One region of the Monashia sp. HAY1-2A genome, then DNA from elsewhere that is predicted to be linked to it. Evidence: predicted binding sites of a transcription regulator. Region 1 holds the regulator's gene; the other holds the start of a gene.

Region 1 (4,047 bases):
GCCGTCGGTGGCGGCGGCGAGGCGCGTCGCCCGATCCGGGGTGCGGTTGACGACGCTGAGCCGGCCGATGCCGTTGCGACGGGTCGTGGCGGCGGCCAGGCCGCTCATGGCCCCGGCGCCGACGACGGCGGCGTCACGCCCCTCGAGCGGCCCGAGCACCTGGGCGGCCTGCTCGAGCGCGATCTGCACGAGGGAGACGCTGTGGCGGTCGATGTCGGTCTCGGAGTGGGCCCGCTTGCCGACCCGCAGGGCCTGCTGGAACAGCGAGTTCAGGGACGTGCCGACCTGGCCGCGCGCCTGGGCCGCGGCGAGCGCGTCGCGCATCTGGCCGAGGACCTGCGCCTCGCCGACGGCCATGGAGTCGAGGCCGCACGCGACGGTGAAGGTGTGCGCCACCGCGGCGTCGTCGAACCGGACGTAGAGGTGGTCGGCGAGGGACTCGGCGCGCGCGGCGAGGGCCTCCGTGGGGTCGGTGGGCGGCGCGTACGACGTCCCGGTGTTCTCGGGCTGCTCGATGCCGGCGGCCAGCGCCAGCGCCTCGCCGATCGCCGCGACGGCCGGGTGGAACGCGGCGACCTCGGCGTAGACCTCGAGGCGGTTGCACGTCGACAGGACGACCGCCTCGGAGGCAGTCGCCGAGCCGAGGAGCGAGCCGGCGATGGCCGCCGCGCGGTCGGGACGCTCGGACAGCGCCTCGAGCACCGACAGGGGCGCCGTGTGGTGGGACAGGCCGATGACGAGCAGGCTCACCGCGCCACCGCCGATCGCAGCTCGCCGGCGGCCAGTGCCTTGCGCTGGGCGTGGAAGGCGAGGATCTGCAGCTCGGTGGACAGGTCGACGCGACGCACGTGGACGCCGTCGGGGACCGCGAGCACCGCCGGCGCGAAGTTGAGGATGGAGCTGATGCCGGCGCCGACGAGGGCGTCGCAGACGGCCTGCGCGGCCGGTGCCGGCGTCGCGATGACCCCGATCGCGATGGGGTCCACCGCGTGGCGCTCGGACAGCTCGGCGAGCGGACGGATGCGGACGCCGACGACGACCTCGTCGGCGAGGGCCGGGTCGTCGTCGTAGAGGCCGACGACGCGGAAACCCTTGGTGACGAAGCCCGAGTAGGAGGCGAGCGCGTGACCGAGGTTGCCCATTCCGACGATGGCGACCGGCCAGTCCTCGGTGAGGCCGAGGGCCCGGGAGATCTCGAGGGCGAGCGTCTCGACGTCGTAGCCGACGCCGCGAACGCCGTAGGAGCCGAGGTGGCTGAGGTCCTTGCGGAGCTGCGCCGAGCGCACGCCGACCTCGGCCGCGAGCTCTTCGGACGACACCGACAGCACGCCGTCCTCGGCCAGGCGGGACAGCGTCCGCAGGTACTCAGGGAGCCGCGCGACGGTTGCGTCGGGGATCTCTCGACGCAGGACAGGGTCGGCGGACACGCTTGCTCACCGGCTCCTCTCGCTGGGGCGTTCGGCACGAACGCGGAGCACGTGGGGACCCGTTCAGGCTAGACGTTTGTGAAGGCATGCACAAAGTTGACGTGACCGGCCTATCAGACGTAGGGCGCCGGCCGGGCACCGGTCCCCCACCGGGTCAGCCCAGAGCCCGCCGGAGCCGGGCCTCGTCGACCCGCCAGAAGTCGTGGCGGCGGCCGTCGACGAAGGTCACCGGGATCTGCTCGCCGTAGCGTCGCAGCAGCTCCGGGTCGTCGTCGACGGAGCGCTCCTGCCACCCGACGCCGAGGTCCGCGGCGACCCGCTCGACGACCGCCCTCGCCTCGTCGCACAGGTGGCAGCCGGCGCGGCCGAGCAGGAGCACGCGGGGTGGCGGCCCGGGGCTGCCGGCGTCCGTCGCGTTGCTGCCGGGACCGGGGGACGTGCTCATGGGCCCACTCTAGGTCGCGGCAGGGCCGGGGCCCGCGCGTTACCCGTCGGTAGCAGATCGGTCACATCCGGTCGAACTGACTGCCATGAGGGCGCCGCGTCAGTCAGACTGTGACGGATGCGCCCGAGGAGGACGCCGGTCCACCGGCAGCCGCGCGGGGCCGCGCCGGGGGCGTTCCCGGCCGCGGTCGCGCTGCACCCTGCCCTCGCCACCGGAGCGGCCTCGCCCGGCAGCCGTCTCGCGCCGGGCCGCCTGCCGTCCTGGCGTTCGGCGCTCGACGCCATCTGGGCAGCCCTCGAGGACGGCGCGGGCGATCGCTTCTCCGGCGCCGGCGCGGGAGGCCCGGGCGCCGAGGGTAGCGGCGCCGGCGGCGCTGCCGGCGCGGGTGGCCGGGGTGGACGCGGCACCCGGACGCTCGAGCGCGACGTCGTCGAGCAGGCCCGGATCGCCGCCCTCGTCGAGCTGGCGCAGCGGGGCGACCGCGAGGCCTTCGCGCAGCTGTACGACGCCTACGTCGACACGGTCTTCCGCTACGTCCTCGTCCGCGTCGCGAGCCGGCAGCTGGCCGAGGACCTCACGTCCGAGACGTTCCTGCGGGCCATGCGCCGCATCGACTCGTTCACGTGGCAGGGCCGCGACATCGCCGCCTGGTTCGTCACCATCGCCCGCAACCTCATCGCCGACCACGTGAAGTCGGCCCGGTTCCGCTTCGAGGTGACCACCGCCGACATGCGCGACGCCGACGAGCGGGTCGACGCCCCCGACGCCGAGGTGCTCGCCCGGCTGCGCGACGAACGGCTCGTCGAGGCCATCCGCGGCCTGGGCTCGGACCAGGCCGAGTGCATCACCCTGCGCTTCCTGCAGGGCCTCAGCCTCGCCGACACGGCCACGGTCCTCGGCAAGTCCGAGGGCGCGGTCAAGCAGCTGCAGCTGCGGGCCACCCGGGCGCTGCGCAAGACCCTCGAGGGAGTGGACCTGTGAGGCCCGTAACGCCCTCGGCACCTGCGTCGTTCTCACGGCAGCGGGACGGTTCGTGTGGGGCCGCACCGCAGCCCCTCGCGCTCCCGGGCGCCGTGGGGCACGCGACCCCGACCCCGAGGGCAGGACACGAGACGACGCACCACCCGCACCCCGCAACCGCGCCGCGCCTCACCGAGGCCGACGCGCGCCGCCGGTCCCGCGTGCCGGGCCTCGACCCGCACGTGCGGCCCGGCTCCGGTCCGGCGACCGGCCCGGCTCCAGCCACGGCAGGTGCCGCACCGGTTCCTCCGGCCCGGCGACCACGACACCGCGTCGGCCCGACGCGCCCTGACTGACCGCACGACCCGTACGACCTTCCGGCAGCACCTGACCGCACGAGAACGAAGGAGGAGAGATGGACCTCGGCCCCACGTCCGACGCCGACCTCCTCCAGCGTGCCCTCGAGGGCGAGCGGGTCACCGAGCCGGGCATCCTCGAGCTCGTCGCGGTCGTGCACGCCGTCACCGCCATCGACCAGGCGGGCCTCGCGCCGCGCCGCGAGTTCGTCGCGGACCTGCGGGCCAGGCTCCTCGAGGACGACGGCGGCCTGGCTGCTCCGGTCGTCCCGCTCGGCGGACCCGCTGACGGTGGTTCCCCGCCCGAGTCCGTGAGCCCGACGAGCGCCGGGCGCCAGGGCGTCGACCCGAGCACCGACGCTGACCCGACCACCGACGCGTACCCGAGCCCCGACGCCGACGCGGAGCCCGACCCGACGGGCGCTCCGGACGCTCGCCGCGGCGCCGGCCCGTCCGGCGGGACCGTCTCCGTCCTGCGCGTCGCGGCCCGTCCGCTGCGCTACGTCGCGGCCGCTGCCGCGGCGCTGCTCGTGGTCGGCGGCGCCCTCGGCTGGGCCTCGCGCTCCGCCCTGCCGGGTGACGCGCTCTACGGCGTCAAGCAGGTGCTCGACCGCGCTGCCGTCCAGCTGTCCGGGTCGCGCTACGACCAGGGCCTGACCTACCTCGCGCAGGCCCAGCAGCACATCGGCGAGGCCCGCGACCTCGTCGACCGCGGCGCCCCGGCCGCCGTCGACGTCGAGACCGCGCTCGACCTCGCGTCCGACGCGACGACCCGGGCGCAGACCCTCCTGCTCGAGGCCTTCCGCAGCGAGGACCGCGTCGACGCCATCACGCAGCTCGCCGACTTCTACACCCGCGC
Region 2 (4,047 bases), on a different contig from region 1:
ACGATGCCGCAGCCGGCGTAGAGCGTCAGCTGCGACGGGTCGCCGGGTGCGTAGGCACCGCTGCGCAGGGCGATGCCCCACGCGCCGTCGCCGTGCGCGTCCATCCAGCCGACCGGGCCCGCGTACCGGCCGCGGTCCATGTGCTCCAGCTCGCGGATCAGCTCGACGGCGCGCGCCGTCGGCGTCCCGCCGACCGCCGCCGAGGGGTGCAGCGACGCCGCGAGCGTCAGGGCCGACGCGTCGTCGGCGCTCACGGCGGCGACGTCGGTCGCCAGGTGCATGACGTTGGGCAGGTGCAGCACGAACGGCGCCTCGGGCACGTTCATCGACGAGCAGTGCGGTGCGAGCGCGTCGGCGACGGAGCGGACGGCGTACTCGTGCTCCTCGAGGTCCTTGCTCGAGCGGGCGAGCGACGCGGCGAGGGCGAGGTCCTTGGCGTCGTCACCGGTGCGGCGGATGGTGCCGGCGAGCACCCGCGAGGTGATGAGCCCCTGGTCGCGGCGCACGAGCAGCTCAGGCGTGGCGCCGACGAGGCCGGAGACGGCGAACACCCAGGTGTTCTCGTAGCGGTCGGCGAGCCGGCGCAGGATCCAGCGTGGGTCGATCGGGCCCGCGGCGGTGGCGACGAGGTCGCGGGCGAGGACCACCTTGTCGACCTCGCCGTCGTTGATGAGCCGGACCGCCTCGGCCACCGAGTGCGCGTAGTCGGACGGCGAGACGGCGCCGTCGGCGAAGGCGATGCGCGCCGGCGGCACGGGCTCGGACGCCGGCTCGGGCGGCTCGACGGTGGGCAGCTGTGGACCGGTCGAGATGGTCGTCAGCCACGTGCGGCCCTCGCGCCGCCCGACGATGGTCGAGGGCACGACGAGGCGGGCGGACTCGGCGGAGTCGTCGGCGAAGGGGAACGAGCCGAAGCACACGAGCCCGGAGCCGGGCCGCTCGACGTCGTCGCGCACCACGGCGTGCCCCGTCACCCGGCGCCACCACGCCTCGGTCTCGCGGAACCGGTCGGCGCCGCGCGCCTCGAACGACAGGGCGACGCCCCAGCCGACGAGGCCGTCGCCACGGCGCACCCACGAGACGAGCTCGTCGTGCGGCACGTCGGCCGGCAGGTGGTGCAGCAACGGGGTGTCCGAGGTGAGCGGCACCGAGCGCACGACGACGGTCGGGGCCGCGGCGGAGGAGGCCGCCTCGGCGGCCGGGAGCGTGGACATCGCCTCAAACTCTACGACCGCCGGACCCGTGCCCGGACCGCGCGGCCGCCGCTCCGCCCGACGGGACGAGGGTGCGAGGATGAGCGCATGACCCGTGCCCAGCTCGACAAGAAGCCGGTCGACGTCGCGTCGATGTTCGACACCGTCGCCGAGAAGTACGACGTGACCAACGACGTGCTCTCCCTCGGGCAGGACCGGCTCTGGCGCCGCGCGGTCGTCAGGGCGGTCGACGCGAAGCGGGGCGAGCGCGTCCTCGACATCGCCGCGGGCACCGGCACGTCGAGCGAGCCGTGGGCCGACCGGGATATCGAGGTCGTGCCCGCGGACTTCTCGCTCGGCATGCTGCGGGTCGGCCGGCGGCGCCGCCCCGACATGGCCTTCACCGCTGCGGACGCGATGAGCCTGCCGTTCGCCGACGAGAGCTTCGACGTCGTGACGATGAGCTTCGGCCTGCGCAACGTCGCGGACGTCGACACCGCCCTCCGCGAGTTCCTCCGCGTCACGAAGCCGGGCGGGCGGCTGCTCGTCTGCGAGTTCAGCCAGCCGGTCAACAAGGCGTTCCGGACCGTCTACTCCAACTACCTCATGCGCGCGCTGCCGCCGGTGGCCCGCCGCACCTCGAGCAACCCCGACTCCTACGTATACCTCGCCGAGTCGATCCGGGCCTGGCCGCCGCAGGGCGAGCTGGCCGCGGTCATCGAGCAGGCCGGCTGGACGGGCGTGCGCTGGACCAACCTCACCGGCGGCATCGTCGCGCTCCACCAGGCCACCAAGCGCTGACGCCGCCTGACCGGACCCGTCAGGTTAGGTATGCCTTATCTGACAAGCCGGAAACCTCGGGCATAGACTCCGCAGAGTTCGTGAAGATCTTCACAAGCAGGTCGGAAGCCCCGTGGTAGAGATGAGCAGCACCGGCTCGGCGACGAGCCCTGCAGCGCATGCCGGCGCCCTCTCGGACGCCAGCGCCGACGTCATCGTCGTCGGCGCCGGTCCGGGCGGATCGGCCACTGCCGCCTACCTGGCCGACCACGGCCTCGACGTCCTGCTCCTCGAGAAGTCCGCCTTCCCGCGCGACAAGATCTGCGGCGACGGGCTGACCCCGCGCGCCACCAAGGAGCTCGTCTCCCTCGGCATCGACACGAGCGGCTGGCAGCGCACCAAGGGCCTGCGCATCAAGGGCGGCGGTCACACGCTGCAGCTCGACTGGCCCGAGAACGACGCGTTCCCCTCCTACGGCATGGTCCGCACCCGGGCCCAGCTCGACGAGACCCTCGCCCGCCACGCGCAGTCGCGTGGCGCCAAGCTCGAGGAGCGCACCAGCGTCACCGCCCCGGTCCACGACGCGTCCGGGCGCGTCGTCGGCGTCACCGCCAAGAAGGTCGACGACCGTGGCCGCGCCACCGGCGAGAGCGTCACCTACCGGGCTCCGGTCGTCGTCGCGAGCGACGGCGTCTCCAGCCGCCTCGCCACGGCCGTCGGCCGCCCCAAGCGCGAGGACCGCGTCATGGGCGTGGCCGTCCGCGCGTACTACACGACCCCGAAGCGCGACGACTACCTCGAGAGCCACCTCGAGCTGTGGACGCGCGACGACGCGGGCAACCGCATCCTCATGCCCGGCTACGGCTGGCTCTTCCCGCTCGAGGACGGCCGCACCAACGTCGGCCTCGGCACGCTCGACACGACGGCCGCCTTCCAGCACACGGACTACAAGCACGTCATGCGCAGGTGGGTCGAGGACATATCGCCCGAGTGGCAGCTCGAGCACGACGAGGCCGCCGGCCCGATCCGCGGGGCCGCCCTGCCGATGGGCTTCAACCGCAGCCCGCTCTACGCCGACGGTCTCCTGCTCGTCGGCGACGCCGGGGGCATGGTCAACCCGTTCAACGGCGAGGGCATCGACTACGCCCTGGAGGCCGCCCGCGTCGGCGCGGAGGTCATCGCCCAGGCGCACGCCCGCCCCGACGACGCGGGCCGCGAGCGCGTCCTCGCCAGCTACCCGAAGGTCATGAAGGACGAGCTCGGCGGCTACTTCACCCTCGGCCGCTGGTTCGCCCACGCCATCGGCAACCCCGAGGTGATGCGCCTCGCGACGCGCTACGGCCTGCCCCGCACGAAGCTCATGCCCTTCCTCCTCAAGATCATGGCCAACCTCGCCGACCCCCGCGGGCGCGGCGCGAGCGACCGGATCATCACCGCCCTCTCGCGACTGGCGCCGGACGCATGAGCCACCCCGCTGCCGGGCGCCTTGTGACGCCGAGCACAATCGATCCCGACGCCCCTAGGATGGGTGCGCCGCGCAACTGCCGTGACGCCCTCCTCGACGGACCACCCGTTCTGGCGCACCACCGCCCCGTCGACACGCACGACCGAAAGGCAAAGTGACCTCGGATGAACTCGTACGTCCCGATCCTGTTCATGCTGGGGCTCGGCTTCGCGTTCGCGGCCCTGTCGGTGTTCACGTCGCTCGTCGTGGGTCCGAAGCGCTACAACCGCGCCAAGCTCGAGGCGTACGAGTGCGGCATCCAGCCCACGCCCCATGCGGCCGGCGGGGGACGCGTGCCGATCAAGTACTACCTGACGGCGATGCTCTTCATCATCTTCGACATCGAGTCGATCTTCCTCTATCCGTTCGCGGTGGCCTTCAACAAGCTGGGCCTCTTCGCGCTGGTCGAGATGGTCCTGTTCGTCCTCACGGTGTTCGTCGCGTACGCGTACGTGTGGCGCCGCGGCGGCCTCGAGTGGGACTGACCGGACGGTCGGCGCACCGGGGACGACAGCAAGCTAAGGAGTAAGCAATGGGTCTGGAAGAGAAGCTGCCCGCAGGGTTCCTGCT

Evidence for each region. Region 1 encodes Rex, which represses fermentation and respiration genes when NADH is low (regulators of the CRP and FNR family bind a similar motif). Its sites were predicted from a motif close to CTTGTGAANNNNTTCACAAG; they were not measured.
Region 2: a site for Rex is predicted at 2,072-2,091, ahead of ACPYOM_RS06850 (geranylgeranyl reductase family protein). Genes of this name have one in related genera too.

The regions. Positions count from the first base shown of each region.
Region 1 covers NZ_JBNDHY010000042.1:5-4,051, forward strand. The annotation lists partial or broken gene ACPYOM_RS08495 (glutamyl-tRNA reductase) at 1-750, opposite strand, end outside; gene ACPYOM_RS08500 (redox-sensing transcriptional repressor Rex) at 747-1,427, opposite strand; gene ACPYOM_RS08505 (glutaredoxin family protein) at 1,582-1,872, opposite strand; gene ACPYOM_RS08510 (RNA polymerase sigma factor) at 1,990-2,853, shown strand; gene ACPYOM_RS08515 (DUF5667 domain-containing protein) at 3,248-4,047, shown strand, end outside.
Region 2 covers NZ_JBNDHY010000031.1:30,120-34,166, forward strand. The annotation lists gene ACPYOM_RS06840 (isochorismate synthase) at 1-1,214, opposite strand, end outside; gene ACPYOM_RS06845 (demethylmenaquinone methyltransferase) at 1,302-1,994, shown strand; gene ACPYOM_RS06850 (geranylgeranyl reductase family protein) at 2,116-3,438, shown strand; gene ACPYOM_RS06855 (NADH-quinone oxidoreductase subunit A) at 3,603-3,962, shown strand; gene ACPYOM_RS06860 (NuoB/complex I 20 kDa subunit family protein) at 4,010-4,047, shown strand, end outside.